DNA from 2 places in the Thioclava sp. GXIMD2076 genome. Region 2 is predicted to be linked to the other one. Evidence: riboswitches for the same ligand, from Rfam matches in the RefSeq annotation. Region 2 holds a riboswitch; the other holds the start of a gene.

Region 1 (15,600 bases), on a different replicon from region 2:
ATTCGAGCTCTACGGAGCACGTGGCCGTAGACGCCGCGCGCCCGACGCATACCCGTTACTACATGCTGGGGTTGATCCTGTTTCTGGCGACGACCGCCTATGCCGACCGCTCGATCCTGTCGATCGCGGGCTCGGGCATCAAGGCGGAATTCGGTCTCAGCCCGATGCAACTGGGTTATGTGTTATCGGCCTTCAGCTGGGCCTATGTGATCGGACAGATCCCGGGCGGGATGCTGCTAGATAAATTCGGCACCAAGATGATCTATGGCGTAGCACTGGTCCTGTGGTCCATCGCCACCTTCCTTGTGGGGTTGGTCGGCGAGGTGACCACCGAACTATCGGTTGCGCTGGGGCTCCTTTTCGTGCTGCGCTTCGCCTTGGGATTGATCGAGGCGCCGAGTTTTCCGGCGAATGCCCGTGTCGCGGTGATGTGGTTTCCGCGCGGGGAGCGGGGGCTTGCCACCTCGCTCTTTGCCTCGGCCTCCTATTTCGCGGTCGCGATCTATTCGCCGATCTCGGGCTGGCTGGTGCAGAGCTTCGGCTGGCCTGTGCCCTTCTTCACGCTGGGTGTGGTGGGTCTTCTGGCCGCGGTCGTGTGGTTCAAATTCATGAAGCCGCCGCGCGAGCATCGGGGCGTGAATGCCGCAGAGCTGGAGCTGATGGAAGCGGGCGGCGCGATGGTCGATATCGACAGCCAGCGCGAGCTGACCAACCGCCCCAAAGCCTCGGCGCGTATGTTCGGGCTGCTGCTGAGCAACCGCATGCTCTGGTGCGCCTATATCGGGCAATATTGCACCATCGCATTGAGCTATTTCTTCATCACATGGTTCCCGATCTATCTGGTGCAGGCGCGGGGCATGAACATCATGGAGGCGGGCTTTGCCACCATGCTTCCGGCCATCGCGGGCTTTATCGGCGGCATCACGGGCGGCTCGGTATCGGATGCGCTGATCCGCAATGGCTGGAGCGTGTCGCGGGGCCGCAAGACGCCCTATGTGCTGGGTATGCTGATCGGGTGTTCTATCGTTCTGGCGGCGTTCAGCAACTCCAACATCATGATCGTGGCGCTGATGGGGCTTGCCTTCTTCGGCAAGGGCATGGCCGCAGGCTCGGGCACATGGGCCGTGATCTCGGATACCGCGCCGCGTGAGGCTGTGGGTCTGGCCGGTGCGATCTTCAACTGCATCGGCAATGTGGGAGGCATTATCACCCCCATCGTCTTCGGTTACACCGTGCAGGTGACGGGCGGCTATACCGTGGGGCTCTATTTCGTGGCCGCGCATTGCCTTGTGGCAGCGATCCTCTTTGCCTTCGTGATGGGTCCGATCAAACGTGTCGAGAGCGGCGCGCAGGGCTGAGAGCATTTACAAAAGGGCCTGCGGGATGCTGCGGGCCCCTTCGTCCATGGAGATTATGATGACCAAACCTGTTGTGTTGAAAGCTGCCAAACTGCCACAGACCACCGGCGCCGAGCTGGAAGAGCTGTTTGATCTGCGCATTCTGCCGGAGAGGGATGCTGCGGCATGGCTTGCGCAAAACGGCAAGGGCGTGCGGGGGCTTGCGCTGCGTAAGACCATCGTGGATCAGGCGCTTCTCGATGCGCTGCCCGATCTGGAGGTCATCGCAAGCTATAGCGCGGGGCTCGACAATGTCGATGTGCCAGCCGTCAAGGCGCGTGGCATCAAACTCCTGAATACCTCGCATATTCTGGCCGAGGATGTGGCCAATGCCGCCCTCGGGCTGGCGCTTGCGGTCACCCGTGATCTGGTGCAGGCGGATGGCTTCGTGCGGGCAGGAAAATGGCCCGAGCAGCCGCAATACAAACTCGGACGTTCGATCTCGCAAATGGATGTGGGAATTGTCGGGCTCGGCACGATCGGCAAGGCGCTGGCGCGCAGGCTGGAGGCCATGGGCGCACGGATCCATTACCAGGGCCCGAACCGCAAGCCTGTGGAGTATACCTATCACACAAGCGCGGTGTCGCTGGCCGAGGCCTGCGATCTGGTGATCCTGACCTGCCCGCTGACCGAGGCCACCCGCCATTCTTTCGGGGCCGCGGAGATCGCGGCGCTGGGGCCGCGCGGGTTCCTCGTCAATGTGGCGCGGGGGCCGGTGGTCGATGAGGCGGCCCTTCTGGAGGCCATGGCCCGCGACGGGCTGGCGGGGGCCGCACTTGATGTGTTCGAGCACGAGCCGCAGGTGCCGCAGGCCTTTATCGATGATCCGCGCCTGATCCTGACCCCGCATCTGGGCTCGGGCACCGAGGAGACCCGTCAGGCGATGGCCGATTATGTTGTCGATGCCCTGGCCGAACATTTCGGACAGAACAGTCCGCGGACCGCGCGCCCTCTGGCACAGGTCTGACCCCTTTCCCCGCCGCACTGGTCCATTTCGCGGCGGGGAAACCCGCAAGGCCCCCGCAGAGGCCCATTGACGCCGCCTCGATTTTCGGCAAGTCTGCACCCACGTCAGGGGAGTCCCGCCCAAGGGACTGAGAGGCTGATTGGAAGAAATTCCGGTGACGCGACCCTTTGAACCTGACCCAGTTGATGCTGGCGTAGGAAGACCGAAGGGCAATTCCGCATCCATGTCTCATGGGCGGTCCTTTCGGGCCGCTCTGGCCCATTTCCGGGTCAGCTGTGGCCTATTCCCTCGCAGTTTTTGGTTGGGTCTTTTCGTAAGAGGAGACCGACATGAAAGACATCATCCCAACCATCACCACAGGTGCGTTGATTGGTTCGCGCAAGGTGCATAAGGAAGGCAATATCCACGCGCTGCGCGTGCCCATGCGCGAGATCGAGATCTCGAATGAAGAGGCGCTCTGTGTCTATGACAGTTCGGGGCCCTATACCGATCCGGCCGCCCGGATCGACATCGCCAAAGGCCTGCCCGAGACCCGTGGCGGCTGGCTGCAGGCACGCGGCGAGATCGAGGAATACGAGGGCCGCGCCATTACCGATGCCGATAACGGTTTTGCCAAGGGCGACCGTCTGGTAGCGCCGTTCCCCGTGCAGCGCCCGCCACTGCGGGCCGTGGGTGACCGCGCGGTGACGCAGCTGGCCTATGCGCGCGCAGGCATCATCACCCCCGAGATGGAATTCGTGGCCATCCGCGAGAACGAGGGCCGTATGGCCGCCTATACCCGCGACGGCGATCCGATGGGCGCGACCCTCCCCGATCTGGTGACGCCCGAATTCGTGCGGACCGAGATTGCCGAGGGCCGCGCGATCATCCCCGCCAATATCAACCACCGCGAGCTGGAGCCGATGATCATCGGGCGCAATTTCAAGGTGAAGATCAACGCCAATATCGGCAATTCGGCGGTGACCTCCTCGATGGAGGAAGAGGTCGAGAAGATGGTCTGGGCGATCCGCTGGGGCGCCGATACGGTCATGGACCTCTCGACTGGGCGCAATATCCACAATATCCGCGACTGGATCATCCGCAACTCGCCGGTGCCGATCGGCACGGTGCCGCTCTATCAGGCGCTCGAGAAGGTGGGCGGCGTGGCCGAGGATCTCACATGGGAGATCTTCCGCGACACGCTGATCGAACAGGCCGAACAGGGGGTGGATTACTTCACCATCCATGCGGGCGTGCGGCTGCATATGATCCCGATGACTGCCAAACGCGTCACGGGCATTGTCTCGCGCGGCGGCTCGATCATGGCGAAATGGTGCCTGCACCATCACCGCGAGAGCTTCCTCTACGAGCATTTCGAGGAAATCTGCGATATCTGCCGCCGCTATGATGTGAGCTTTAGCTTGGGTGATGGTCTGCGCCCCGGTTCGATTGCCGATGCCAATGACGAGGCGCAATTCGCCGAGCTGCACACGCTGGGGGAACTCACCAAGATCGCATGGGCCAAGGACTGTCAGGTGATGATCGAAGGGCCGGGCCATGTGGCCATGCACAAGATCAAGGCCAATATGGACGAGCAGCTCAAGCACTGCCACGAGGCGCCTTTCTACACGCTCGGACCGCTGACCACCGATATCGCACCGGGATATGACCATATTACCTCGGCCATTGGCGCCGCGATGATCGGTTGGTTCGGCACCGCGATGCTGTGCTATGTGACGCCGAAAGAGCATCTGGGCCTGCCCGACCGTGACGATGTGAAAACGGGCGTGATCACCTATAAGCTCGCGGCCCATGCCGCCGATCTTGCCAAGGGCCATCCGGGTGCGCAGCGGCGCGATGACGCGATCAGCCGTGCGCGCTTCGAGTTCCGCTGGGAGGACCAGTTCAATATCGGGCTCGATCCCGATACCGCGCGGTCCATGCATGACGAGACCATGCCGGCCGAGGCCCATAAGGTCGCGCATTTCTGCTCGATGTGCGGGCCGAAATTCTGTTCGATGAAGATCAGCCATGACATCCGCGCCGAGGCGCAGCGGCAGGAGGGCATGGACAAAATGGCCGAGAAATTCCGCGAGGGCGGGGCGCTCTATATCCCCGAGCCAAGCGAGGCCTGATCAACCCAAAGCTGCGGACGTGGAAATTATTTTGCGTCCGTGGCGCCCTGTTTGTAATATTGCTCTCGTTTTTATGACCGATGCGTAGGTTTTCTGTGCATCATCTCACCTTTGCCCGTCTTGCGAAGGGTTACGTTAGGCGCTAACGCTGCACGGACCCGAAGGGTATTAAGTGAAAAAGGGCGGCCTGTAAGGGCAGAGCGCGCCCGGACGAGACGCAGGAGACGTAAAATGGACTGGACGAAAGTGCTCGCACGCCGCGCGGGCCGGATGAAAGCCTCGGAGATCCGGGAGCTGCTGAAACTTCTCGACCAGCCCGATATCATTTCCTTCGCGGGCGGCATTCCCGACCCGACCCTGTTCCCGAGCACAGCCTATTCCGACGCCTTTGCCGCGACGATGGCCGATAATAACGGCCATGCGGCGCTGCAATATTCGGTCTCCGAAGGTTACCGTCCGCTGCGCGAATGGCTGGTGGGCGAGATGGAGAAGATCGGCGTGCCTTGCGCGGTCGATAATATCATGATCACCTCCGGCTCGCAGCAGGCGCTCGACTATCTTGGCAAGCTGATGCTGACCGAGAACGATACTGCCGCCGTGATGCGCCCGACCTATCTGGGGGCGCTCGGTGCGTTCAATGCCTATGAGCCGCGCTACATCCCGCTCGATCCGATGTCGAATATCGACCCCGAGACGCTGAAAGCCGAGGCCAAAGCCGCCGGCGGCGAGGTGAAGTTCGCCTATCTCTCGGCCGATTTCGCCAACCCCACCGGCGAGACCATCCCGCGCGAGGGCCGCGAGCGTGTGCTCGATCAGACCGAGGCGCTCGATTGCGCGATCATCGAGGATGGCGCTTATCAGAACCTGCGCTTCGATGGCGAGGCGATCCCTCCGATTCTCGCACTCGATATCGAGCGTAAAGGCGGCATCGAGAATACCCGCACGATCTATTGCGGTTCCTTCTCGAAGACCCTGGCACCGGGCCTGCGGGTGGGCTGGGTCGTGGCGGCCAAGCCTGTGATCGACCGGTTGGTGCTGATGAAACAGGCCGCCGATCTGCATTCGCCGACCCTCAACCAGATCGTGACCAACCATGTTGCCCGCGCGATCTTCCACGAGCATGTGGCCAAGATCAAAGCAGTCTATGCCTCCCGCCGCGATCGGATGATTGCCGCGCTCGAGCGCGAGATGCCGGCTTCGGTCAGCTTCACCCGCCCCGAGGGCGGTATGTTCATCTGGCTGACATTCGACCCCAAGCTGAACGGCGCCGAGCTTCTGGCGAAAGCCGTGCGCGACGAGAAGGTGGCCTTTGTTCCGGGCGGGGCGTTCCATGCCGATGGTTCAGGCCAGAACACGCTGCGGCTGAGCTATTCCTGTGCCAGCGACGAACAGATCGACGAGGGCATCGCGCGGATCGGCCGCATCCTGCGCTAACCGCCCGCACGTTATCCCGCCCCCGCTTTCCAGAAAGCGGGGGCTTTTTGATGGGCGTCATGCGTGCTGAAACCGGTCTTGCGATCCGGCCAGAGGACGCTAGATTGCCGTGGCGACAGTCCGGCGGCATGTCGACCGCGCAACCAGCAGGCCCCGCATGAGCTATTCCATCCCGCGTTCAACGCTCGAGCAATGGAGCGTTCTCCAAACTGTTGTGAAATGCGGGAATTTTGCCGATGCCGCGCATATCCTGTCACGCAGCCAGTCTTCGGTCAGCTATGCCATCTCGAAGCTGCAGGACAATCTGGGCGTGACAATCATGGAGGTGCAGGGCAGGCGGGCCGTGCTGACACAGACCGGCAAGGTGCTGCTGGCCGAGATCCTGCCGGTGCTGGAGGATATGCGCCGGATCGAGGCCCGCGCGGCCGAGATCGCGGGCAAAGCGGAGCGTGATCTGCGCATCGTTGTCGATAGCCTTTTCCCAAAGCCGCTCCTGATGCAGGCCATCTCGCAGGTGATCGCGCGCTATCCCGAAACGCGGATCGATCTGCGCGAGGTCGAGCGGACCTATGCCTCGGCGCTCGAGGATCAGAGGTTCGATCTGGCGATCTGTCTGCCCGATCCGCGCCGCATGGAAGGGCGCCCGCTCTACGAGGTGCTGATGGCACCCGTGGCCCGGCCAGACCATCCTCTGGCGCAGGCCAAAGGTGCCCTGCGCCACAACGATCTTGTGCGCTATTTGCGGGTGATCGTGCGTGAACGCGATAACGAACGCCCCGAGCCCCCAGTGACCGAAGGCCGGATCTGGTATGTCTCGGGGGTGGAAAGTGCGATCGAGGCGGTGCGGCAGGGGGTCTGTTTCGGCTGGTTGCCGCTGCACAAGGTGCAAGAGGAACTGGCGGCCAAGCGCCTGATCGCGCTCGAAACAGAGGTCGATCACCGCCGCTATGTGCGGCTCGATCTGATGCTGGGCAATGTCGACCACCCGCCCGTCGAGGCCAAGGCGCTGAGTGATCTGCTCTATGAAGGTGTCAAGGCGCTGACAGATTGATCGGATTATCCGAATTGTTTCATCGGATAACAAATCTGGACCGGATGCACAAAGCTGTTAACTAGCGCCATTGTTACACAGCGTGATCTTTCGCGGATTTGCACGATGGCATTTTGTCACAGCTTTCATCGGGGCTGGTGGGAAGACGGGAAGGGCGCGCGGGTTCCGACCTCCTCCTAAGGGAAACCTGATCAATGACTGACACGAACACCTCCGTATCGGCTTGGGCCAAGGCCCTTCTGATCGTGCTCGGGGTTGCATTCGCCGTCGCGGGCCTCGGCCTTGCCATCGGTGGCGCTATGCTGATCTCGCGCGGCGGCAGCTGGTACTATCTCCTCATGGGGCTGGCCGTCCTCGTCACCGGTATCGAACTGGCGCGTGGCGGCTCGAAAGGCGCACTGGTCTATACCATCGCCTTCGCCCTGACCATCCTCTGGGCCTTCTGGGAAGCCGGCCTCGACTTCTGGGCGCTGCATGCGCGTATCTTCACCTTCCTCTGCGCCTTCTTCGTGCTGATGCTGGTGCAACCGCTGGCGCTGAAACGCGCGGGCCGCAAGCCGCTGACCGCGCCCAATCTGGGTGTGGCCGTGGTCGCGCTGATCGCGATCATCGGTCTGGTCTGGGGCATGTTCCAGCCGCATGGCATCCATAATTCGGTGGCCGCGACCGGTCAGGTGCCGGTGACAGATGCTACCCGTCAGCTCGACTGGTCCAGCTATGGTTCGGATGGCAACGAGGACCGCTTCGCGTCACTCGACCAGATCAACCGCGACAACGTGAAAGACCTGCAGGTTGCGTGGACCTTCCGTACCGGTGAAATCCCCAATAGCCCCAATGGTGGTGGTCTGGAAGACCAGAACACGCCCTTGCAGATCGGGAACCAGATCTATCTGTGCACCGCCTCCAATACCGTGATTTCGGTCAATGTCGATACGGGTGAGGAAAACTGGCGCCACGAATTCCCGACCGATACCCGCACTTGGGTGCGCTGCCGTGGCTTGGGCTATTTCGACGCCACCGCGCCGATCCAGCAGCCGACCGCACCGAACGCGACGCAGATTCTGCCGGCCGTTCTGCCGGAGGGGGCCACCAACTGCCAACGCCGCATCGTGATGAACACGATCGACGCGGTTCTGGTGGCGCTTGATGCCGATACGGGCGCGCTCTGCGAGGGCTTCGGCACCGAGGGTAAGGTCGATCTGAAGCAGGGTCTGGGCGCGGCACAGGGCCCGCTCTACTCGCTGACCTCGCCGCCGGTGATCGCGGGCACGACCATCGTGGTCGGGGGCCGTGTGGCCGATAACGTCGCCATCGACATGCCGGGCGGTGTGATGCGTGGCTTCGACGTCATGACGGGTGCGATGCGTTGGGCCTTTGACCCGGGTGCCAAGGGACAGACCATCGAAGGGCCGATGACGGATGAAACCGCTTTCACCCGTTCGACCCCCAACGTCTGGGCGCCGATGACCTATGATGCGTCCTCGAACACCGTCTTCATGCCGGTGGGCAATGCCGCAATCGACCTCTGGGGTGTGGAACGCACGCCGGAAGACGAGAAATACGGCGCCTCCATGCTGGCGCTCGATGCGACCACTGGTGCCGAGAAATGGGTCTATCAGACCGTCCATCACGACCTGTGGGATTTCGACGTGCCGATGCAGCCGACGCTGATCGACTTCAAGGGCACGCCCGCGCTGACCTTCGGGACCAAAGCGGGCCAGATCTGGGTGCTTGACCGTGTAACCGGCAAGCCGCTGACCGATGTCACCACCAAAACCGTGAAGGGCGCAGGCATCCCCGACGAGCCCTATGCGCTGGAACAGCCAGTGTCTTCGGGCATGCCGCAGATCGGGGCGCAGACCCTGACCGAGGCCGATATGTGGGGCGCTACCCCCTTCGACCAGCTGATGTGCCGCTATATCTTTAAGGGCTATCGCTACGAGGGTCTCTTTACCGCGCCGGGCACCGATTATTCGCTGTCTTTCCCGGGATCGCTGGGTGGCATGAACTGGGGCGGCGTCTCCTATGATCCGACCGCAGACACTATGTATATCAACGACATGCGTCTGGGTCTCTGGGTCCATATGGAGCCGCAGGAACGTCAGGCGGCGGCGTCGAACGGCTCGGAAGCCGTGAACGCGGGCATGGGTGCCGTGCCGCTCAAGGGCACTCCTTATTCGGTGATGAAGAACCGCTTCCTCTCGCCTCTGGGGATTCCGTGTCAGGAGCCGCCCTTCGGTTCGCTCACCTCGGTCGATATGAAGACCCAGAAAGTGAACTGGGAAGTGCCGCTGGGCACCGTCAAGGACACCGTGCTCTTCGGGATGAAGATGGGCATGCCCATGCCCATCGGCATGCCGACCATCGGTGGCTCACTGACGACCCAAGGCGGCCTCGTGTTCTTTGCCGCCACGCAGGATTACTATCTGCGCGCATTTGACAGCGCGACGGGTAAGGAAATCTGGAAAGCCCGTATGCCCGTTGGCAGCCAGGGCACCCCGATCTCCTATGTCTCGCCCGAGACCGGCAAGCAATATATCCTCATCTCGGCCGGTGGCGCACGCCAGTCGCCTGACCGCGGGGATTATGTGATCGCCTACGCGCTGCCCGATCAGAAGTGATCCGACAGCATCCACAAACAAGCGGCGCGGGGGCAACCTCGCGCCGTTTTTATTGCCCATGTCACGCGGCGCTTTATCTTCGCGCCATCCGGCGCTAAACGGGAGCAAACATAAGGGAGAGGTCCATGGCCGACGATCTGATCAACAGCTTCATGAATGTGCCGGATGACAATGGCCGGTTCGGAATTTTCGGCGGGCGCTTCGTGTCCGAGACGCTGATGCCGCTGATCCTCGATCTCGAGGCCGAATACGAGCGCGCCAAGGTGGACCCGACCTTCTGGGCCGAGATGGACGATCTGTGGAAGAATTACGTTGGCCGCCCGTCGCCTCTCTATTTCGCGCCCCGCATGACCGAAGAGCTGGGCGGCGCGAAGATCTACCTCAAACGCGACGAGCTGAACCATACCGGTGCCCATAAGATCAACAACGTGCTGGGCCAGATCCTTCTGGCGCGCCGCATGGGCAAGACCCGTATTATTGCGGAAACGGGTGCCGGTCAGCATGGTGTGGCAACGGCCACAGTCTGCGCCAAATTCGGCCTGAAATGCGTCGTTTACATGGGCGCGACCGATGTCGAGCGTCAGGCACCCAACGTCTTCCGTATGCGTCTTCTGGGGGCCGAAGTGGTCCCCGTCACCTCGGGCCGCGGCACGCTGAAAGACGCGATGAACGATGCACTGCGCGACTGGGTGACCAATGTGCGCGACACGTTCTATTGCATTGGCACCGTCGCTGGCCCGCATCCCTATCCCGCGATGGTACGCGATTTCCAGTCCATCATCGGTAAGGAAGTGCGTTGGCAACTGCCCGAGCAGGAGGGCGAGGGCCGTCTGCCCGATACCGTGATCGCGGCCATTGGCGGTGGCTCGAACGCGATGGGCCTGTTCTACCCCTTCCTTGATGACGCATCGGTCAATATCATCGGCGTCGAGGCCGGTGGCCATGGCGTTGACGAGAAGATGGAGCATTGCGCCTCGCTCACCGGCGGACGTCCGGGCGTGCTGCATGGCAACCGCACCTATCTTTTGCAGGATGATGATGGCCAGATCCTCGAGGGCCATTCGATCTCGGCAGGGCTGGACTATCCGGGCATCGGTCCGGAACATGCCTGGCTGCATGATATCGGCCGCGCGAAATATGTCTCGATCACCGACAAGGAGGCGCTCGAGGCGTTCCAGTTCTCCTGCCGGACCGAAGGGATCATCCCCGCACTTGAGCCCAGCCACGCTTTGGGTCATGTGATCAAGCTCGCACCGACCCTGCCCAAGGACCATATCATCGTGATGAATATGTGCGGGCGTGGCGATAAGGACATCTTCGCCGTGGCGAAACATCTGGGCTTCGATATCCAGACCGACCGCTGATCAAGACGGGGCCCGCGTGGCCCCGTCGCTTTATGTAAAGCGCGGAGGAGATAGCGATGCATCCACGATTTTCTTCTGCTATCGAGGAACTGCATCCGTCTTTTGAACGACTGATGGCGATGCAGCCCCTGCGGGGTGTCGCCCCGTCTCATCAGGGTACGCCGCGCAGTGGTGTTTACCTATTCAGCGAAGCCGATCGTCCGCTATATGTTGGGCGCTCGAACCGTATATCGTATCGATATCGTCTTCATTGCGGGCCAGCTGCACGCCATAACCAAGCTTCTTTTGCATGGAAATTGATGGCTGAATCGGTCGGGCACAAAGCCAGCTACCGCAAAGGCGAAGGTCGTGCGGATCTGATCTTGCGGCCCGATTATGCAGAGGCCTTCAGCGCGGCGAAGGCCCGTATACGGGCAATGGACTTCCGCTTTGTCGAAGAAACGGACCAGACGCGTCAGGCGCTTCTCGAGGCTTATGCCTGTATCGCGCTTGACACTCCCTATAATGATTTCGGCACCTATTAAATGGCTGAGCCGATCAAGATTTCTTCTTTTTCTTCAGCGCCTTTTCGGGATCGGCTGCTGTGACTTTGGACAGCATCTCGGGGTCGAGTGCGGTCAGCTTGCGCAGCCAGGCGTTCATCTGTGCAGCAACCCCGGCAAGTTCCGGCAGGCGCATATCCTCGCCTGAAGCGGCAGTCAGTGCTTCGGCCAGCGGCTCGAAGGTCTTGCGCTGGCGCTCGATCATCATCTTGCGCAGAAGCGCCCAAGGATCAGCATCGGCCACATAGAAATCCCTGCGCGAACCGGGGCTACGGGCCTGCTGAACCAGCCCGATCTCGCGCAGCTCCTTCAGCGCGGTCGAGACATTGGAGCGCGAGATCCCGAGCATGGTCACCAGATCCTCCGCCGAAGGGTTCTGGGCCGCGCGCCAGATTGCGCCCAGACAGAGCGCCGCAGGACGGCTGAGCCCCAACTGGGCGGCATTCTCGGACAGGATACGCGCCAGCGGCGGCAAGGTTGTCATTTCGGGGATCCGTTCATTCCAGATAGCTACGCAGCCCTGCCAGAACCGCCTGTTCGGCGGCTCCTTCGGTGGCGGCGACACCCTGTAGCGACAATGCATGACTCAGCGCGGTTGCGAAAGGCCCGAAGGCCAGAACCTGCTGCCCGAGCCACCATGGTTTGGTATCGCACAGCTCGGCGCCGATCAGCGCGCCCAGCAGGCTTTGCGCCTTGGGCATGGGCTGCGCCAGCTCGCGCATCAGTCGCTCGGGGCGGGCACGGGTCTCGGAGAGTGCGGTCTCGAACGCGGCATCGGGGGGCAGGGGGTGGCCCCCGCCAAGCGCCGCGAAAAGCCGTCCCGTCGCGGTGCGGGTGATCGAAACCACCTCTTCCGCCGAGATCTGCGCCCAGAGCGTGGTCTCTCCGGTGATGGCGACAACCCCGTCGAATTGCGGACGCGCTTTCAGAAGGCCAGCAATCAGCGCGACCTCGCGCGGCGTGACCTCGCAGGCGGGATGGTCCTGCACCAGCTTGGGGAGGAGCCGCAACTGATGGGCCGGTCCCTCGGGCCGCGCGGGTTTGCACGGGATGCGCAGCACCGCCCCCTCCGCGCCCGCAAGCGCCGCCCGCTCGGCCCCGAGCCGGTCCATTTCCTGCGCGATCACCGTTTGCGCATCGGCACCGTCGAGCGCCCTGATCCGCGGTGTCTGGGCCTGATCGTCCCAAAGATGTAGTCGGGCGCCATCCAATGCGCCCGCCAGCCATGCCGTCATACCGTCCTCCTTGATCCTGCCCTAGAAAACATGGGCAGGACGCGGGGGCAAGGCCTTACTCCGCCACGAGGCAATCGCTCAGCGTATCCGCCAGATCCGACATCAGGGTGGCATAGAGATCCGGACCATAATCGAGCGAGCTGCCCGACGGGTCGAGCGCACCACCAAGCTTCACATCCGTGCCATCAAGCAGGATCTGGATCTGCTTGGGGTCATGCTGCGCTTCGGGGAAGGCGCAGGTGATATGACCTGCGGCAAAGGCGTCGTGCAATTCCTGCAGATGCGCGGCCCCCGAGGTTGCGGCATCACCCGCATTGACGCTGCCCGCGATTTCGAGCCCGTAATGCTGGGCCAGATAGCCATAAGCGGCATGAAAAACGACAAAGGGTTTGTCTTTGGCGGGCGCAAGCTGGTTGGCCAGATCCGCATCAAGCTCTTTGAGCCTTGCGATCGCCGCCTTGGCATTGGCGGCATAGGTCTGGGCGTTTTCGGGGTCCTGTTCAGACAGGTCCTTGGCGATGATATCCAGCCAGATCTCGGCATTATCGGGGTTCAGCCACGCATGGGGATCGAGGCCGGAATGATGGTGATGCTCTTCCCCGTGTTCGTCCGCATGCTCATGCTCTGCATGGGCCGCATCATGGTCGTGGTCATGGTCTTCGTGATCGTGCGCCTCGTCGCCATGCTCCGCGTCGTGATCATGCGCGTCCTCATCCGGCACCAGTTCCGGGGTTGCGAATTGCTGCTGGATCGTGCCGTCGGCATGTAGGAGCGAAATTGCGGTCGCGCTGCCCAGAGTGTCGATGGCGCGGTCCAGCCACGGGGTCAGCTCCGGCCCGATCCAGAACACCAGATCGGCATTCTGCAGGCTGCGAGCCTGACTCGGGCGCAGCTGGAAGCTATGCGGATCGGCGCCCTTGTCGAGCAGCACATCCGGCGCGCCCAGATCTCCCATGACCTGCGCCACAAGCGATTGGACGACCGGTGTGCCGGTCACGACGGCAGGGACATCGGCCTGCGCCAATGCGGGCAGGACCGTCACGGCACCAAGGGTCGCGGCCAAGCGAAGCGTCATACGGGTCATGGGTGGTTCCTTCCGGACAAACTTGTTTTCACGGGCCGTGTTGTTTATGTAATAGCCTAACAAGTCAAGCAGGAATGTGATGCTATAACATGCCCCATCCGCACAACGAGACCGCCAATGCTTTCGAGGCCCATGACCACCACCATTGCGCCGGCCATGCGATGTCGCGCGCCGAGGCGCTGGTCAGCGAGCAGAAGCTGCGCCTGACCCCCGTGCGGCGGCGGGTTCTGGAGATCCTGCTCGAGGAACATCGCGCAATGGGCGCCTATGAGGTGCTCGAGCGTCTGGCGGATGAGGGCTATGGCAAACAGCCGCCCGTGGCCTATCGGGCGCTCGATTTCCTATGTGACAGCGGGTTGGTGCACCGGATACGCAGGCTCAATGCCTTCATCGCCTGCCTGCATGCGGGCGAGGAGCATGCGCCGGTGTTCCTGATCTGCGAGAGCTGCGATGCCGTAGCCGAGGCTCCGGGCATGGCGGTGCGTGCGGAGCTGGACAGGGCGGCGGCGGGGATCGGCTTCAAGGTCGAGCGCGCCTCTCTCGAGGCGGTGGGGCTGTGCCCGCGCTGTGCCCAGAAAGCGCCCGACGATGCGGCCTGACAGTCTGATCCGCGCCGAGAATGTGGGCGTGCGGCACGGGGATGAGTTTGTCCTGCAAGCGGTTGATTTCACAATTCAACGCGGCGAGATCGTCACGGTGGTCGGGCCGAACGGCTCGGGAAAATCCACATTGGTGAAAGCGCTGATCGGGCTGGCACCGCTGGCCACAGGGCAGGTGGTAAAGGCCGCGGATCTGGTGATCGGCTATGTGCCGCAGAAGCTGCATATCGATGCGACCCTGCCGCTGACTGTGCGCCGTTTCCTGTCGTTGCCCAAACGGATCAGCAACGCGCGCGCGCAGGCCGCTCTGGCCCGCGTGGGTGTCGAGGATATCGGCAAGCGCCCGCTTTCGGGGCTCTCGGGCGGGCAGCTGCAGCGCGTTCTTCTGGCGCGGGCGCTTCTGGCCAAGCCCGATGTGCTGATCCTTGACGAGCCGACCCAGGGGCTCGACCAGCCGGGGACCGCGGCCTTCTACAGGCTGATCGAGGAGGTGCGCCGAGAGACCGGCTGTGCCGTATTGCTCGTCAGCCATGATCTGCATGTGGTGATGTCCGCCTCTGATCGGGTGATCTGCCTGAACGGGCATATCTGCTGTCAGGGCACACCCGCGATTGTCTCCGAGGCGCCCGAATACCGCGCATTGTTCGGATTGGGCACCGGCGGGGCCTTCGCGCTCTACCAGCACCATCACGATCACGACCATGATGCGGATGGGCATTGCATGGCCCATCCCGCGCATGACCACCTGACAGAGAGCAGCACATAAGATGATGGCGATTTTTGATGATTTCCTGCTGCGCTCGGTGCTGGCAGGGGTGGGGCTCTGTCTTGCCACAGGCCCTCTGGGCGCATTCGTCGTCTGGCGGCGTATGGCCTATTTCGGCGATGCGACATCGCATGCGGCGATCCTTGGTGTGGCGATCAGTCTGGGTTTCGGTATTTCGGTCTATGCCGGCACTTTGGGCATGGCGCTCTTGATGGCGCTGACCGTGGCGCGGCTCTCGGGGCGTGGCTATGCCGCCGATACCATTCTGGGCGTGCTGGCCCACGCGGCACTGGCCATAGGTCTGGTGGCGGCGTCCTTTATCAGCGGGCTGCGCGTCGATCTGTCGGCATGGCTCTTTGGCGATATCCTCGCCGTCTCGCGCATGGATCTGGCGGTCATCTGGGGCGGCAGCCTCGTGGTGCTGGG
Region 2 (15,600 bases):
CAGCTTCTGTTGCAGCGGGATCTGGTAGAGGTTCGACACATGCCACAGTTTCTGCGCCTGATCGGTCAGCGCCTCGACCAGTTCCGGCGCGGCATGGCCCAGCACATTCACCGCGATACCAGCGCCCATATCCAGATATCGGCTGCCATCCTCCGTCTCGAGCCAGCTTCCCGATCCGCGGGTGAAGGCCAGCGGTGCGCGGTTATAGGTGGGCAGGACGGACGGTATCATGGTGCAAACTCCATAAGGGAAGGCCCATTTGGTGCGACGAACCCCGAGGGGTGTCAAGGCTGGGGCCGATTGAAAGCTGTTTTAGGAAGGGGTGTGGCAATTGGCCACGTCAGATCACCCGCCACGGGGCGGATCGGCGCTAATCAGCGACGTCGGATAGGCGAGATATGGTCAAAACCTGTGATCATGCCCCGCCAATTAGCCGCGGATCGCATCGTTGTAAATCTGGATTCGTCATCCGGCTCAGGATTTCAGCCGGAACCCCACGCGGAACCAGTACCATGCCAGACCCAGCACGATGCAGAGCCAGAGCGCGATGACCCCCACGCCCTGCAAAGGCGAGGCATCCGATGCCCCGATGAAGCCGTAGCGCGCGCCGTCGATCAGGAAAAAGACGGGGTTCCAGTGCGAGAGCGCCTGAAAGAACGGGGGCAGGGCCTCGACCGAATAGAAGGTGCCCGACAGGAAGGAGAGCGGCGTGATGACGAAATTGGTGAAGGCCGCCATCTGGTCGAACTTATTGGCGATGATCGCGGCCAGAAGGCCCAGGCCCCCCATCAGCATGGCACCCAGCACCACAAATAAAAGTGCCCAGAGCGGATGCGCGATCCCCTGACCGATAGAGACAAACAGTCCCGCGCTGATCACCGCCGCGACAAGCAGCGACCGGCCGATTGCACCCGCCAGAAAGCCCACCAGAAGCTCCCACGGGGCCAGCGGCGGCATCAGCGTATCCACGATGTTGCCCTGAATCTTGGCCACCACAAGCGAGGAGGAGGTATTGGCGAAGGCGTTCTGGATTACCGTCATCATAAGGATACCCGGCGCGAGGAAGGCGAGGAAGGGCACCCCCATCACATCGGCGCGCCCCTTGCCGAAGGCCAGCGCGAACACCACCAGAAACAGCCCTGCCGTGATCAGCGGAGCCAGAACAGTCTGCTGCCAGACCGACATGAAGCGGCGGTTCTCGCGATGGGCAAGGCTGTAGAGCCCCAGCCAGTTCACGCGCCCGAAGCGTCTGACGCCCATCTCGCTCTTTGCCTGTGCGCTCATCTGTGTCGTCGTCCTTCATCCAATAGGCCTGCCTGCGTCTGCCGCGCGCCCGCAGGCGGGCATTTTGCGTCGGTGCACTACCTAGTGGCCAAAGGGCATTCGGGCAACTAAGGCACACTGCGTCCGGCATCTGCACAAGAACACAGCTTCTCGTGCTCTGGCATCTTGAAAAAGGGGCTATGGCGGGGTAAATCCATGGCTCTTGAACTTCCGGAGCCGGAAAACCCTTGGGTGACCTTGGGCCCGTCCGGACCGGAACAGCGAAAGGAAACCCATGTCCTGGACCGATGAACGCGTCGAAACTCTGAAAAAGATGTGGTCCGAGGGCCAGTCTGCCAGCCAGATCGCAAAGGAACTGGGTGGGGTGACCCGTAACGCCGTGATCGGCAAAGTTCACCGTCTCGGCCTTTCGAACCGCACGGCCGCCAGCGAGGCCGCGGCCCCTGCCGCCGCAGCGCCTGCCGCGAAACCCGCGCCGGAGCCGAAACCCGAGCCGAAACCCGCCGCTGCCGCACCGGCACGCCCCGCGCCCAAGCCCGCCGCTCCGGCGGCTGCCGCGCGTCCCGCGCCCGAGCCCGCGCCCAAGCCAGAGGCGGAGCCCGTCACGGATGAGGCGGCTGACGAGGTCGTGGCCGCGCCGATGCGCCGCCAGATCATTCCCGCAGGCCAGCCGCTCCCGCCGCAGCCCTCGGCCAACGAGATCAGTCCCGAGGCGCTGGCCCGCGTAGGCGAGATCGAGAAACATGCCAAGAAGCTCACCCTGATGGAGCTGACCGAGCGCACCTGCAAATGGCCGATCGGCGATCCGGCGACCGATGATTTCTGGTTCTGCGGCCTGCCGACCCAATCGGGCAAACCCTATTGCGAGGCGCATGTGGGTGTGGCCTTCCAGCCGATGAGCTCGCGCCGCGACCGCCGCCGCTGAGCCCTGGCGTCCTGTAAAAGAAAAACCCGCAGCCTTCCGGTTGCGGGTTTTTCCATGTCCTGAGCGTGGTGGCTTCAGTTCGCGGTGGCTGCACCCACGGTGCCGCCGACCACGGCGCCTGCAGGGCCTGCCACCAATGCGCCGCCCAGACCGCCGGTCGCCGCGCGCTCGGTCGCGTTATGGCCGCAGGCGGCGAGCAGGGCGAGAACGGCAATCGCAGGGGTCATTTTCACGAGTTTCATCGCAATCATCCTTTCAAATACATTGAAAGCTAGACGCATGAACGCCCAAAAGGTTCCCCCCGCGTTAAAGAGCGTTTCTTACATGCTGCGCACGGTCTCGATCATCAGGGCTACATTCTCGGGATCGGCATCGGGGGTGATGCCATGGCCCAGATTGAAGATATGCGGGCCGTTGCGGAAAGCCTCGACCACATGGCGGGTCTCCTCGACCAATGCCTGACCGCCGGTGACCATATGGCGCGAGGCCAGATTGCCCTGCACGCAGCCCGAGACCTGCACATGCTCTGCCGCCCATTCGGGGCTGACCGAATTGTCGATGGCCACGCAATCGGCACCGGTTTTCTGGTGGAATCCGATATAGCCCTCGCCCGCTTCGCGCGGGAAGGCGATGACCGGCAGGCCGGGGAAGCGGGCCTTCATCTCTTTGGTGATGCGGGCGGCGGGCTTGACGGCGAATTCCTCGAAATCCGCGCCCTTGAGCGAGCCTGCCCAGCTGTCGAAGAGCTTCACAACCTCGGCACCGGCTTCGACCTGCTTGGACAGATATTCGATGGTCGCATCGGTCAGCAGGTCGATCAGGGCGGCAAATGTGGCGCGGTCCTCGTCTTTCAGCTTATGCGCGGGACCCTGATCGGGCGTGCCGCGACCGGCGACCATATAGGTGGCCACCGTCCATGGCGCACCGGCAAAGCCGATCAGCGTGGTTTCCTTGGGCAGTTCCTGCGACAGGATTTTCACCGTCTCGTAAACGGGGTTCAGCACCTCGTGGATATCGTCACGGGTCTTCAGCCCGCGCAGCCCCTCGGGGCCGGTAATCGTCGAGAGCCGCGGGCCTTCGCCGGTGACAAACCACAGATCCGCGCCAAGCGCCTGCGGCAAAAGAAGAATATCGGCAAACAGGATCGCCGCATCGAACCCGTAACGGCGGATCGGCTGGAGCGTAACCTCGGCGGCCAGTTCGGGGTTGTAGCACAGCGACAGGAAATCGCCCGCCTTGGCGCGGGTGGCGCGGTATTCCGGCAGGTAACGCCCTGCCTGCCGCATCATCCAGATCGGGGGGGTGGGCAGGCGCTCGCCGCGTAGGGCGCGCAGGATCGTTTTGTCGGCCATCTCGTCACTCCTTGGTTGCGCTCTCTAGAACAAGCTGTGGGGGTTCGTGTCAAGCTATGCGCTGTGCACAAAGCCCGAGTGGCTTTTGTCATGGGCCTTCTTGCAAGGGCGCACGCGCGGGGCTAAGGCTATGGCCATGACACAGATGCCCTCTCCCGATCAGCCCTTGAAGCTTGGCACCCGCGGCAGCCCGCTGGCACTGGCTCAGGCCTATGAAACCCGTGCCCGCCTGATGGCGGCGCATGATCTCCCCGAAGCCGCCTTCGAGGTGGTGGTGATCAAGACGACCGGCGATGACCGCGCGATGATCGCCTCCGACAAGCCGCTCAAGGAGATCGGCAACAAGGGCCTCTTCACGAAGGAGATCGAGGAGGCGATGCTGGAGGGGCGGATCGATATCGCGATCCACTCGATGAAGGACATGCCGACGGTCCAGCCCGAAGGGCTGATCCTCGACACCTATCTGCCGCGCGAGGATGTGCGCGATGCCTTCGTGTCTCTGAAGGCCGCCGGTATCGGGGATCTGCCCGAGGGCGCTGTCGTGGGCACGTCGAGCCTGCGCCGCCGTGCGCAGCTCCTTTATCGCCGTCCCGATCTAAAGCTCGTCGAGTTCCGCGGCAATGTGCAGACGCGCCGCCAGAAGCTCGCCGATGGGGTGGCAGAGGCCACCTTCCTCGCGATGGCGGGCCTCAACCGTCTGGGCATGACCGAGCTGGCCTCGGGTGCCATCGACCCCGAAGAGATGCTGCCCGCCGTGGCCCAAGGGGCCATCGGGATCGAACGCCGGACGGGTGACGAGCGTGCGGCCATGCTCCTGTCGCCCATCCACGATATTCCTACCGAGCAGCGCCTGAATGCCGAGCGCGCCTTCCTCGCCACTCTTGATGGCTCCTGCGAGACGCCGATTGCGGGTCTTGCGCTGATCGAGGGGTCCGAGATCTGGATGCGTGGCGAGATCCTGCGTCCCGACGGGTCCGAATGCCTGCGCGCCGAGGGCCGTGCCAGCCTGTCGGATGCCGAAGAACTGGGGGTCGATATCGCACGCAAGCTTCTCGATCAGGCACCTGCAGGATTTTTCGACTGGAAGGACGCGTAAGATGCTGCCTCCATCAACGGGACGCGTCTAATGGATAGTAAGATGGTAACGGGGGCGCGCAAGGCCCCCGCTTTCTTGATGGAAACCGGTATGCTGCTTGACCGTCTGCGCGATCTTCTGGGGGCCGATCATGTGCTGACCGGCGCCGATATGGCGGGCTATGGCGACGAATTTACCGGCCATTACCACTGGGCGCCGCTGGCCGTGTTGCGCCCCGCAACCACCGACGAGGTATCGGGTATCCTGCGGCTGGCCTCCGAGAGCCGCACGCCGGTGGTGCCCGTGTCGGGTGGCACGGGGCTCAATGGCGGGCATGAGGCGCAGGGCCGCCTGATGATTTCGCTGGCCCGCATGAACCGGATCCGCGATTTCAACCCTGCCGCCCGCACCATCTCGGTCGAGGCGGGGGTGATCTTGCAGACCATCCACGAGAATGTGGCCCGCGAGGGGCTGATGTTCCCGCTGAGCTTCGGGGCGAAGGGCTCGGCCATGGTCGGCGGGTTCCTGTCGACCAATGCGGGTGGCTCGAATGTGGTGCGCTATGGCAATGCCCGCGCGCTCTGTCTGGGGCTCGAGGTCGTGATGGCCGATGGAGCGGTGATGAACCTTATGACCGCGCTGCATAAGGACAATACGGGCTATGACCTGCGCGATCTGATGATCGGAGCCGAAGGCACGCTGGGCGTGATCACGGCGGCCGTTTTGCATCTGGTGCCCGAGCCCGCCGCCCGTGCCACGGCGCTTCTGGCGCTGCCCGGTTTCCCGCAGGCGCTAAGCCTGCTGAACCGTCTCCAGACGGGGACGGGCGGTGCGATCGAGGCCTATGAATATCTGCCCGATCTGTTCTTCGACCGGATGGCGAGATACAAGCCCGACTGGACCTGTCCGATCACGCCCGCGCCGGTGAATATCCTGCTGGAGATCGCCACCACCGTGCCCGGCGACAATCCGCAATCGCGGCTCGAGGATCTGCTTGAGGCGCCGCTCGAGGCGGGCGATATCCTCGATGCGGTCGTGGCCTCCTCCGAGGCGCAGCGCAGCTACCTCTGGACGATGCGCGAATCGGCGGCCGAGGTGTCGCTCAACGAGGACCCGCTGGTCGATACCGATGTGTCGCTTCCCCTCGATCTGATCGAGCCATGGTTGAACCGTATGAATGCCGAGGTGTCGCGCCTCGATCCGCAGGCGCGGATGATGGCGATCGGGCATCTGGGCGATGGCAACCTGCATTACACCGTCTATCCCTCGGAGAAAGCTTTCGTCGCGCCGATCCGCGATGCGATCTCGCGCGAGGCGGTGATCATGGGCGGCAGTTTCTCGGCCGAGCATGGGGTGGGTCTGTCGAAGCTGGGGTCGATGGCGAAATACAAGGATCCTGTGGCGCTGCGCACGATGCGCGCGATCAAGGCCGCCCTCGATCCGCTCGGTATCCTCAATCCCGGCAAGACGGTGCCCGAAGCCTGATCTGTGCAGGGCGGCGATGCCCGCCCTGCGGCCAAGGGGATTGCAGCCATGCTCAGGAACGGGCATTGGGGGGACATGCGAAAGGAATCCCATGTCCGTCCTTGCTGCCTATAAACCGCTGGTCAAAGATCCCGCGCTTCTGCTCACCGCCGCCCTTATGGTGCTGTTCGGTGCGCATGTGGCCTCGCTTTTGCCACAGGCCTCGACCATCGCGGTGACGGTCTTCGGGCTGGATGACGGGGCCTACTCGCGCATTCTCGTGGTGGCGTCGGTCATTGCGGTGACAACCTCGGTGGGCTTCGGGATTATCGCCGACCAGCGGGCCAACCGGCGCGCCATCGCGCTGGTCTCGGGCGTGTTCCTGACGCTGGGCTCGGGGCTGATGACCCTGCATCCGGGCCCGGTGACCTTTGTTCTGGCGCATGCGATCTTCGTGCCGCTTTCCTCCACGCTCTTCGGGCAGATGTTCGCGCTGGGGCGGCTGGCAGCCTCGGTCCACCCCAAACGCGAGCGCGAGGCGATCCAGTCGAGTCTGCGCGCGCTCTTCGCGCTGCCATGGCTGGGCGTGCTGCCGATCTGGTCGCTGGCCTTCGGCGCGGGCGTCGATCTGATGACCATCTATCCGGTCTGTCTCTGTCTGGCGCTGGCCGTTCTGGTGCTGACCTTCTTTTTCTGGCCGCGCGACGGGGCAACCCGCTGGCCTGATCCGAAATCCGGCCTGACCTTCCGCCAGTCGCTTCAGGAGATGGGCGATTGGCGCATCCTCGTGCGCGTCGTGGCGCTGGGGGCGATCAATGGCGGCGTGGTGCTCTATCTGGTGCTGATCGGGCTTGTGTTCGCGCAGGTGCCCGGACGGGGGGCGGGCGATGTCTCGCTTTATGCCGCGATTACGGCGGGGCTCGAGGTGCCTTTGATGCTGATGGTGCCCGCGATCTCGATGCGGGTGCCGCGGATCACGCTGATCCTTGTGGGCACCGTGCTCTACTGCGTGCATCTGGCCTTCATTCCGGTGCTGGCGTCGAGCCCGCTTCTCTGGGTGCTGCCGGTTTTCGGAGCCTTGGGAGGCGCGTTCATTCTGACCCAGCCGATGGCTTATCTGCAGGATCTCCTGTCCTCGCGTCCGGGGGCGGGGGCGTCATTGCTGGCGTTGCAAAAGCTCATCGGCGATGTCTCGGGGGCAGCGGTCTTTGCCATCGGCGCAGCTGTGGCGGGCTACGGGTTTGTCGCAATGCTCGGATCCGCCCTGGCGATCCTGGCCGCCATGGCGCTTTTTGTGATGGACCGCCGCACGGGCGGCTATCAGGGGCGTCACTCCACCTGATCGAGCAGATCAAGCACCTGCGGCCCCAGCGCCTCGACCACCAGTTTCACGCCCGCAGCCGAAGGGTGGATGCCATCGCCCTGCAGATATTGCGCGCGTTTGGCATCATCATGCTGCGCCTCGGCCAGCGGGGCCAGAAGGTCGGGCACCAGCACCGCGTCATATTTCGCCGCCAGATCGGGATAGATCGCGGTGAAAGCCGTCTGGTAGGCCGCGCCGTAATTGCCGGGCACCGGCACGCCCGCCAGCAGCACCGGCAGATCCTTGTCGGTCACTGCTTTCAGGATCGCGTCCAGATTGGCCTTCGCCTGATCGGGCGCGAGCCCGCGCAGGATGTCATTGCCGCCAAGCGCCACCATCACCGCATCCACCTCGGGCGTCAGCGACCAGTCGATACGGGCGCGCCCGCCCGCCGTTGTATCGCCCGAAACCCCGCCATTGATAATCGTCACATCCTCGCCATGCGCATTCAGCCATGCCTGAAGCTGCGGCACCAGCCCTTCGCCATCGGGCAGGCCATAGCCTTGGGTCAGGCTATCGCCGAAAGCCAGCAGCGTTTTCTCGGCCGCCTGACCCTGCGCGGGCAGAGCGAGCAAGGCAAGCCCGAGGCCGAGGGCGGTAATTCGTTGGCTGGCGCGGTTGTGATATGTCGCGAGCTGCCTATCTTGAGGTTTACGGGGCAGCAAAGAACGGATGCGGGACAGGATGGACATGGCGGATAGTGTGCTTTCCATGAAGGGTGTGGAGCTGGAACTGGAGGGCAATGTGGGGCCTGTCTCGATCCTGAACGGAATTTCACTGGACGTCCAGCGCGGGCAAAGCCTTGGAATGACGGGACCTTCGGGGTCGGGGAAATCCTCGCTTCTGATGGTGATGGGCGGGCTCGAACGCGCCACATCGGGGTCTGTCTTGGCGCTCGGTCAGGATCTGGGCGCGATGAAGGAAGACGCTCTGGCACGCTTCCGTCGCAATCACATGGGGGTGGTGTTCCAGAATTTCCACCTGCTTCCCACGATGACCGCACTGGAAAACGTGGCGCTTCCTCTGGAGATCGCGGGGACGCGCGATGCCTTTGCCCGCGCCAAGGCCGAGCTGGAGGCCGTGGGGCTTTCCCACCGGATGCACCATCACCCGACAGAGCTATCGGGCGGCGAGCAGCAGCGTGTGGCCTTGGCCCGTGCGCTCGCCCCGCGCCCCGAGATCCTCTTGGCCGACGAGCCCACCGGCAATCTCGATGCCAAGACGGGGGCGCAGATCATGGACCTGCTGTTCGGGCTGCGCGACCATTATGGTGCCACGCTTATTCTGGTCACCCATGCTGCCGATCTGGCCGCGCGCTGTGACCGCGTGGTGGGTCTGCGCGACGGGACCGTTGTCTCGGATAGCCGCGCATGAGCGTGTCATGGACCATCGCGCGGCGCGAGCTGCGCAGCGGCTTGCGCGGCTTCCGCGTGTTTTTCCTGTGTCTGATGCTGGGAGTGGCGGCGATTGCCTCGGTGGGGCTGGTGCGCCATGCCATCCAGTCCGCGCTCCATGATCAGGGGGCGGCCCTTCTGGGGGGCGATGCGCAGCTGGAATTCACCTATCGCCGCGCCACGCCCCTTGAGCGGCAATGGATCGAGGAGCGCGCCAGCCGCGTCTCCGAGGTGATCGATTTCCGCTCCATGCTGCGTCACGGCGAGGGGGACAGCCTGCAGACCGCGCTCATTCAGGTGAAGGGGGTCGATAGCGCCTATCCGCTTTACGGGACCGTCGAAACTGCGCCCGATCTGCCGCTGGATCAGCTCCAGACCCCGCAGGACGGGATCTATGGCGCCCTGATCGATCCCGTTCTGGCGGACCGGATGGGCTTGAAACCGGGCGATCGGGTCGAGATCGGCGGGGTGGCGTTGCGCATGCTGGCGCGGCTTGCCCGTGCGCCCGACGAGACAGGGGCGGGGATCACGCTCGGCCCGCCGGTGATCGTGGCCACGAAGGCGCTGGAGGGCTCGCGGCTCTTGGATGCGGGGGCACTTTTCGAGAGCGAATACCGCGTGGCGCTGCCCCAAGGCACCGATCTCGATGCGCTGAAGGCCGAGGCCCGCATCCGGTTCAAGGATGCGGGTATGAGCTGGAGCGATCGCAGACGCGCCTCTCCGGGGGCGGACCGTTTTGTGACGCGGTTGGGGAGTTTCCTTGTGCTTGTCGGGCTTGCGGGGCTGACCGTGGGCGGAGTCGGGATCTCGTCCTCGGTCTCGAGCTGGCTCGAACGCAAGGCCGCGACGGTGGCCACCCTGCGCGCCATCGGGGCTACGGGGCGCACGATCCGCTGGGTGTTCTACTGGCAGCTGATCGGGCTGACGGTGCTTGGCATCGTGGCGGGGCTTGCGCTGGCGAGCCTTCTGGTTCTGGGCTTTGGCGGGCTGATCGGGCGGGTCATGCCGATCCCCGTGGATTTGCGTCTGGCGCTTGGCCCAATGGCCGAGGCCGCGATGTATGGCGCGCTGGTCACCGCGATCTTCTCGCTCTGGCCGCTCTCGCGCCTGTCGCAGACGCGGGTGGCGCGCCTCTATCGCTCGCGTTCGCGGGGGCTGCCACCCTTGGGGATGCTGGCGCTGATCGCCGTGCTGCTGGCGGTTCTGGTGGGGGCGTCGATGGCGCTCTCTGGTCTGCCTTGGCTGGCGCTTGGCGCTTTGGGTTGTGTGGCTGGGGCGCTGGGCCTGCTGGCGCTGATGGGCTGGCTGACCAAACGCTTAGCGGCGCGGGTGCAGCGCGTGTTGCGCGGCGCGCCGGCGCTGCGCGTGGCGCTTGCGGGGATCTCGGGGCCGGGGTCCGAGGCGCTGCCGGTGGTGCTGTCGCTGGGCTTGGGCCTGTCGGTGCTGTCGGCCATCGGGCAGGTGGATGCGGGGCTGCGCAACGCGATTGCCACCGATCTGCCGAAACAGGCACCGGCCTTCTTCCTGCTCGATATCCAGCCCGATCAGCTCGACCCTTTGAAGGCGCGGATGCAGGCCGATCCGCAGGTCGAGCGGGTCGAGACCACGCCCATGCTGCGCGGTGTGATCACGCAGATCAACGGCAAGCCCGCGCGTGAAGGACGCCCCGATCACTGGGTTCTGCGCGGTGACCGGGGCGTGACCTATGCCGCGACCCCCCGCGAGGCGATCACCGAGGGCCAGTTCTGGCCCGAGGATTACACCGGCACCCCGCAGATCAGCTTTGCCGCCGAAGAGGCGAAGGAGATCGGGCTGAAACTGGGAGATACGCTCACGGTGAATATCCTTGGCCGCGATATCACCGCGCCGATCACCTCCTTCCGCAATGTCGATTTCTCGACGGCGGGGATCGGGTTCGTGATCACCTTCAACCCTTCGGCGCTGGCAGGCGCACCGCATACCCATCTGGCCACACTCTATGCCCCCGAGACAGCCGAGCCCGAGATCCTGCGCACGCTTGCGCAGGCCTTCCCCAATGTCACTGCTTTGCCCGTGCGCGAGGCGATCGGGCGCCTGACCGAGGCGCTGCAGGCGATTGCGCGGGCCACCTCTCTGGCGGCAAGTGTGACGCTGGTGACGGGGGTGATCGTGCTGATCGGGGCCTCGGCCTCGGGCGAGGCGCGCCGCGCATGGGAAGCGGCATTGCTGAAGACACTGGGCGCCAGCCGGACCCGTATCCTGACGGCGTTCCTTTTGCGCGCGCTCATCCTCGGCGGCGTCGCGGGGCTGGTGGCCGTGGGGGCAGGGGCCTTGGCCGGATGGGCGGTGCTCACCCGCGTCATGGATCTGGGCTATGCAATGGCTTGGGGGCCGGCGCTGGCGATCCTGTTCACCGGCATGCTGGCGGCACTCCTGTCGGATCTGTTCTTCGTGATCCGTCCGCTGCGGGTGCGTCCGGCCCGCATCCTGCGGCAGGCCGACTGAACGGGCTAACCGAAGGGGCGCATCGATCCCCCTTGTGCTGGACCGGCCAGAGGTCTAGCCTGACACCAAATCCGTTGGGGTGCCCGCAAGGGCTGAGAGGCGATAGCTAACCCATCGAACCTGATCCGGCTCATACCGGCGTAGGAAACGGAACCGAAGCGATGGGTGCAGTCTCTCTGCGCCCCCTTTCTCCGCCCGCGCCCTTGTGCCGGTGACTTTGGAGGAGGGGATATGGTCGCAAGACTTCTGATTATTGCAGGCTCCGATTCGGGCGGCGGTGCGGGGCTTCAAGCCGATATGAAGGCGGCTTCGGCGCTCGGGGTCTATGCGATGACTGCGGTCACGGCTGTCACCGCGCAGAACACGCGCGGTGTGAGCGCCGTAGCGCTGATGACGCCCGAGATGCTGCGCGCCCAGATCCGTGCCTGTCTGGAGGATATCGGCGCGGATGCGGTGAAAATCGGCATGCTCGGCTCGGCGGATCTGGTGCGGGTGGTGGCCGAGGAACTTGCGGGCTTTGCAGGCCCTGTGGTGCTTGATCCGGTGATGATCGCCAAATCCGGTGATGCGCTTCTGGCAGAGGAGGCGGTGGCCGCGCTGACCACCCAGCTCCTGCCAAGGGCGACGCTCCTGACCCCCAACCTGCCCGAAGCCGCTTGTCTCTTGGGCCTGCCCGAAGCGCAGGAGGCCGATGAGGCACAGGCCCGCGCGCTTCAGGCGCTGGGGCCCGGGGCCGTGCTCCTGAAAGGCGGCCATGCGGCAGGAGAGGTTTGCACCGACCTGCTGCTGGCAGATCGGGCCTACCGATTTGCCGCGCCGCGTGTGGCGACCCGCAATACCCATGGCACGGGCTGTTCGCTGGCCTCTGCGGTGGCGGCGGGGCTGGCCTCGGGGAGGCCGCTGCCTGAGGCGGTGGCGCGCGCCCATGACTGGCTGCAGGGCGCGATCCGTGCGGCCGACAGCCTGCAGATCGGGCAGGGCCATGGGCCGGTGCATCATTTCCACGGGATCTGGTCCGAGGAGGCACTGGTATGAGCGTTGATTTCACCATTCTTGGCGCGGGGGTTGCGGGGCTTGCCACCGCGCATGAGCTGGTCGCGCGTGGTGCGCGGGTGCAGGTCATCGACCCCAATGGCGCGGCTGGTCCGCATGGCTGCAGCTGGTGGGCGGGCGGCATGCTGGCGCCGTATTGCGAGAGCGAGATCAGCGAGGAGGTGATCGTGCGCCATGGTCTGGCGGCGGCGGATTGGTGGGCGCGGGCGGGCGTGCCGGTGACCCGTCGCGGGACGCTGGTGGTGACGCTTGCGCGCGACCGGCGCGAGCTGGACCGTTTCGCGCGGCGCACCGACGGGCACCGCTGGCTGGGAGGCGCGGAGATCGCCGCGCTGGAGCCCGATCTAGCGGAACGCCACGCCCGCGCGCTGTTTTTTGACACCGAGGCCCATATCGATCCGCGTATCGCATTGCGCGGTCTGCGCGACGGGCTGGCGGCGAAGGGGGTCGAGATCCTGCCCGATGCCCCGCATCTGGGGCGGCTCGTGGATTGTCGCGGGCTGGCGGCGCGGGATCTGCTGCCCGATCTGCGCGGCGTGCGGGGCGAGATGGTGGTGCTGCGCTGTCCGCAGATCACGCTCAGCCGACCGGTGCGGCTGCTGCATCCGCGCTATCCACTCTATATCGTGCCGCGCGGCGACGGGGTTTTCATGCTTGGCGCCTCTCAACTCGAAGGCGACAGCCGTGGGCCCTCGACCCTGCGCTCCACCGTGGAGCTGCTGAATGCGGCCTTCGCGCTGCATCCCGGTTTTGCCGAGGCCGAGGTGCTGGAACTGGGTGCCGATGCCCGCCCTGCATTTGCCGATAACATCCCCCGCGTGGTGGCCGCGCGAGAGCGCACCCATGTCAACGGGCTCTACCGTCATGGCTATCTGATGTCGCCCGCTTTGGCGGTGACGGCGGCCGATTACCTGATGGAAGGCACCATATCCGAACTGTGCAAGGAGGCCGCATGCGCCTGATCGTCAACGGAACGCCAACCGAGGCGGAAGCAGCTACTCTGGCCGAGGCCCTGATGGCTCTGGGCTATGGCGAGGCGAAAGTCGCCACAGCCGTCAACGAGGTCTTTGTGGCCTCTGCCGCCCGCGCGGGCCATGCGCTGCGCGACGGCGACCGTCTGGAAATTCTCGCACCCCGTCAGGGAGGGTAACATGCCTGTTTTCTATGGCACCGAAATCGCATCGCGGCTGATGCTGGGCACCTCGCAATATCCCAGCCCCGTGGATCTGTCGCAGGCCTTTGAACGCTCGGGGGCGGGGGTGGCGACCGTCTCCCTGCGCCGCGAGAGCGCGGGCGGTGGCACGGGCGCGGGCTTCTGGGATCTGATCCGCGGGCTGGCGGTGCAGGTCCTGCCCAACACCGCTGGCTGCCATTCGGTGAAGGAGGCGGTGACCACCGCCCATATGGCGCGCGAGGTCTTTGACACCGACTGGATCAAGCTGGAGGTGATCGGCCATCCCGATACGCTCCAGCCCGATCCTTTCGGCCTTGTGGAAGCCACGCGCATTCTGGCGGAGGACGGGTTCAAGGTGTTTCCCTATACCACCGAGGATGGTGTCCTGGGGGGGCGGCTTCTGGAGGCGGGGGCCGAGGTCCTGATGCCATGGGGGGCGCCTATCGGCACGGGGCTCGGGGTGAACAATCCCTACGGGCTGCGAACCCTGCGCGCGCAATTCCCTGATGTGCCGATGATCATCGATGCGGGGCTGGGGCTGCCCAGCCATGCCGCGCAGGCGATGGAGATGGGCTTTGATGCGGTGCTTCTGAACACGGCGGTGGCCAAGGCAGGCGACCCCGCGGCGATGGCCGAAGGCTTTGCCCGCGCGCTCGAGGCAGGGCGGCTGGCCTATGAGGCCGACCCGATGGAGCCGCGCGATATGGCCCAGCCCTCGACGCCGGTGATCGGCATGGCGGTGCTGGCATGATCCCGCGGTTCTATCCGATCTTCGACCATCCCGACTGGCTGCGCCGCGCGCTGCCCTTGGGGGTGAAATTCGTCCAGCTGCGGATCAAGGACCAGCCGCAGGACCGCCTGCGCGAGATGCTGGCTGAGGGCCGCGATCTGTGCCGTGCGCATGGGGCGCAGCTGGTGGTGAATGACCATTGGCAGTTGGCGATCGAGCTGGGTTGTGACTGGCTGCATCTGGGGCAGGAGGATCTGGAGAGTGCCGATCTGATGGCGATCCGTGGCGCGGGGCTGAAGCTGGGCGTCTCCACCCATGACGAGGCCGAGCTGGATCGTGCCCTGACGGTGATCCCCGATTATATCGCGCTGGGGCCTGTCTGGCCGACGATCCTGAAGAAGATGAAATGGCATCAGCAGGGCGTGGAGAAGCTGACCGAGTGGAAGCGGCTCTGCGCAGGGGTGCCCTTGGTGGCGATTGGCGGGTTGTCGGTGGAACGCGCGCCCTTGGCCCTTGCGGCAGGGGCCGATTGCGTGTCGGTGGTGACCGATATCACGCTGAACGCTGACCCCGAGGCGCGGATCGGACAATGGCTGGAGGCCACCGCATGACCCGCTATGCCCGCCAGAGCGCTATTCTGGGTGCGGCCTCGGACCGTTTGCAAAAGGCGCGGGTGCTGGCTGTGGGGGCCGGTGGATTGGCAGCCCCCGTGCTGCAATATCTGGTCGGGGCGGGCGTGGGCCATATCCGTCTGATGGATGCGGATCGGGTGAGCCTGTCGAACCTGCACCGCCAGACGCTGTTCCGTGAGGGGGATCTGGGTGCGCTCAAGGTGGAGGCCGCTGCCCGCCATATGGCTGCGCTCAATGGGGAGGTGCGGATCGCGCCGCAGGCTGAGGCGCTGAGCCCCGCCAATGTGGCGCAGGCGGTGGAAGGCTGCGATCTGGTGCTTGATTGCGCCGATAGTTTTGCGGTCAGCTATATCCTCTCGGATCAGTGTCTTGCGCGGCGCATCCCGCTGATTTCGGCCTCTGTGGTCGAAAGTGCAGGCTATGTGGGGGGCTTTTGTGCGGGGGCGCCTTCGCTCAGGGCGGTGTTCCCCGATCTGCCGCAGCGCATGGGCAGCTGCGCCGAGGACGGGGTGCTGGGGCCGGTCGTGGGGATTATCGGGAGCCTGCAGGCGCAGATGGCGCTGGCGGTTCTGACCGACCATGGCGAGAGCCCTCTGGGGCGGGTCACCAGCTTTGACGCCACCCATTGGCGCTTTGGTGGCTTTGCCTTCCACGGGGCACCCGAACCCGA

What was found. A riboswitch is a leader RNA that binds a small molecule or an ion and turns the genes downstream of it on or off. The one in region 2 is predicted to bind thiamine pyrophosphate.
Region 1: another riboswitch for thiamine pyrophosphate. It lies ahead of thiC (phosphomethylpyrimidine synthase ThiC); the one in region 2 lies ahead of thiD (bifunctional hydroxymethylpyrimidine kinase/phosphomethylpyrimidine kinase).

Annotation. Positions count from the first base shown of each region.
Region 1 covers NZ_CP149933.1:233,391-248,990, forward strand. The annotation lists gene WDB91_RS15010 (MFS transporter) at 1-1,358, shown strand, start outside; gene WDB91_RS15015 (2-hydroxyacid dehydrogenase) at 1,417-2,364, shown strand; TPP riboswitch at 2,461-2,581, shown strand; gene thiC (phosphomethylpyrimidine synthase ThiC) at 2,694-4,478, shown strand; gene WDB91_RS15025 (PLP-dependent aminotransferase family protein) at 4,710-5,912, shown strand; gene WDB91_RS15030 (LysR family transcriptional regulator) at 6,070-6,963, shown strand; gene WDB91_RS15035 (membrane-bound PQQ-dependent dehydrogenase, glucose/quinate/shikimate family) at 7,158-9,584, shown strand; gene trpB (tryptophan synthase subunit beta) at 9,710-10,948, shown strand; gene WDB91_RS15045 (hypothetical protein) at 11,248-11,472, shown strand; gene WDB91_RS15050 (MarR family transcriptional regulator) at 11,486-11,974, opposite strand; gene WDB91_RS15055 (2-dehydro-3-deoxygalactonokinase) at 11,988-12,725, opposite strand; gene WDB91_RS15060 (zinc ABC transporter substrate-binding protein) at 12,781-13,809, opposite strand; gene WDB91_RS15065 (Fur family transcriptional regulator) at 13,899-14,408, shown strand; gene WDB91_RS15070 (metal ABC transporter ATP-binding protein) at 14,398-15,174, shown strand; gene WDB91_RS15075 (metal ABC transporter permease) at 15,185-15,600, shown strand, end outside.
Region 2 covers NZ_CP149932.1:1,142,778-1,158,377, forward strand. The annotation lists gene WDB91_RS05645 (aspartate aminotransferase family protein) at 1-231, opposite strand, end outside; gene WDB91_RS05650 (ABC transporter permease) at 475-1,284, opposite strand; gene WDB91_RS05655 (GcrA family cell cycle regulator) at 1,559-2,209, shown strand; gene WDB91_RS05660 (hypothetical protein) at 2,284-2,451, opposite strand; gene hemE (uroporphyrinogen decarboxylase) at 2,530-3,561, opposite strand; gene hemC (hydroxymethylbilane synthase) at 3,707-4,657, shown strand; gene WDB91_RS05675 (FAD-binding oxidoreductase) at 4,688-6,121, shown strand; gene WDB91_RS05680 (hypothetical protein) at 6,213-7,442, shown strand; gene WDB91_RS05685 (arylesterase) at 7,430-8,038, opposite strand; gene WDB91_RS05690 (ABC transporter ATP-binding protein) at 8,154-8,837, shown strand; gene WDB91_RS05695 (FtsX-like permease family protein) at 8,834-11,341, shown strand; TPP riboswitch at 11,407-11,505, shown strand; gene thiD (bifunctional hydroxymethylpyrimidine kinase/phosphomethylpyrimidine kinase) at 11,573-12,376, shown strand; gene WDB91_RS05705 (FAD-dependent oxidoreductase) at 12,373-13,356, shown strand; gene thiS (sulfur carrier protein ThiS) at 13,347-13,544, shown strand; gene WDB91_RS05715 (thiazole synthase) at 13,546-14,319, shown strand; gene WDB91_RS05720 (thiamine phosphate synthase) at 14,316-14,909, shown strand; gene WDB91_RS05725 (HesA/MoeB/ThiF family protein) at 14,906-15,600, shown strand, end outside.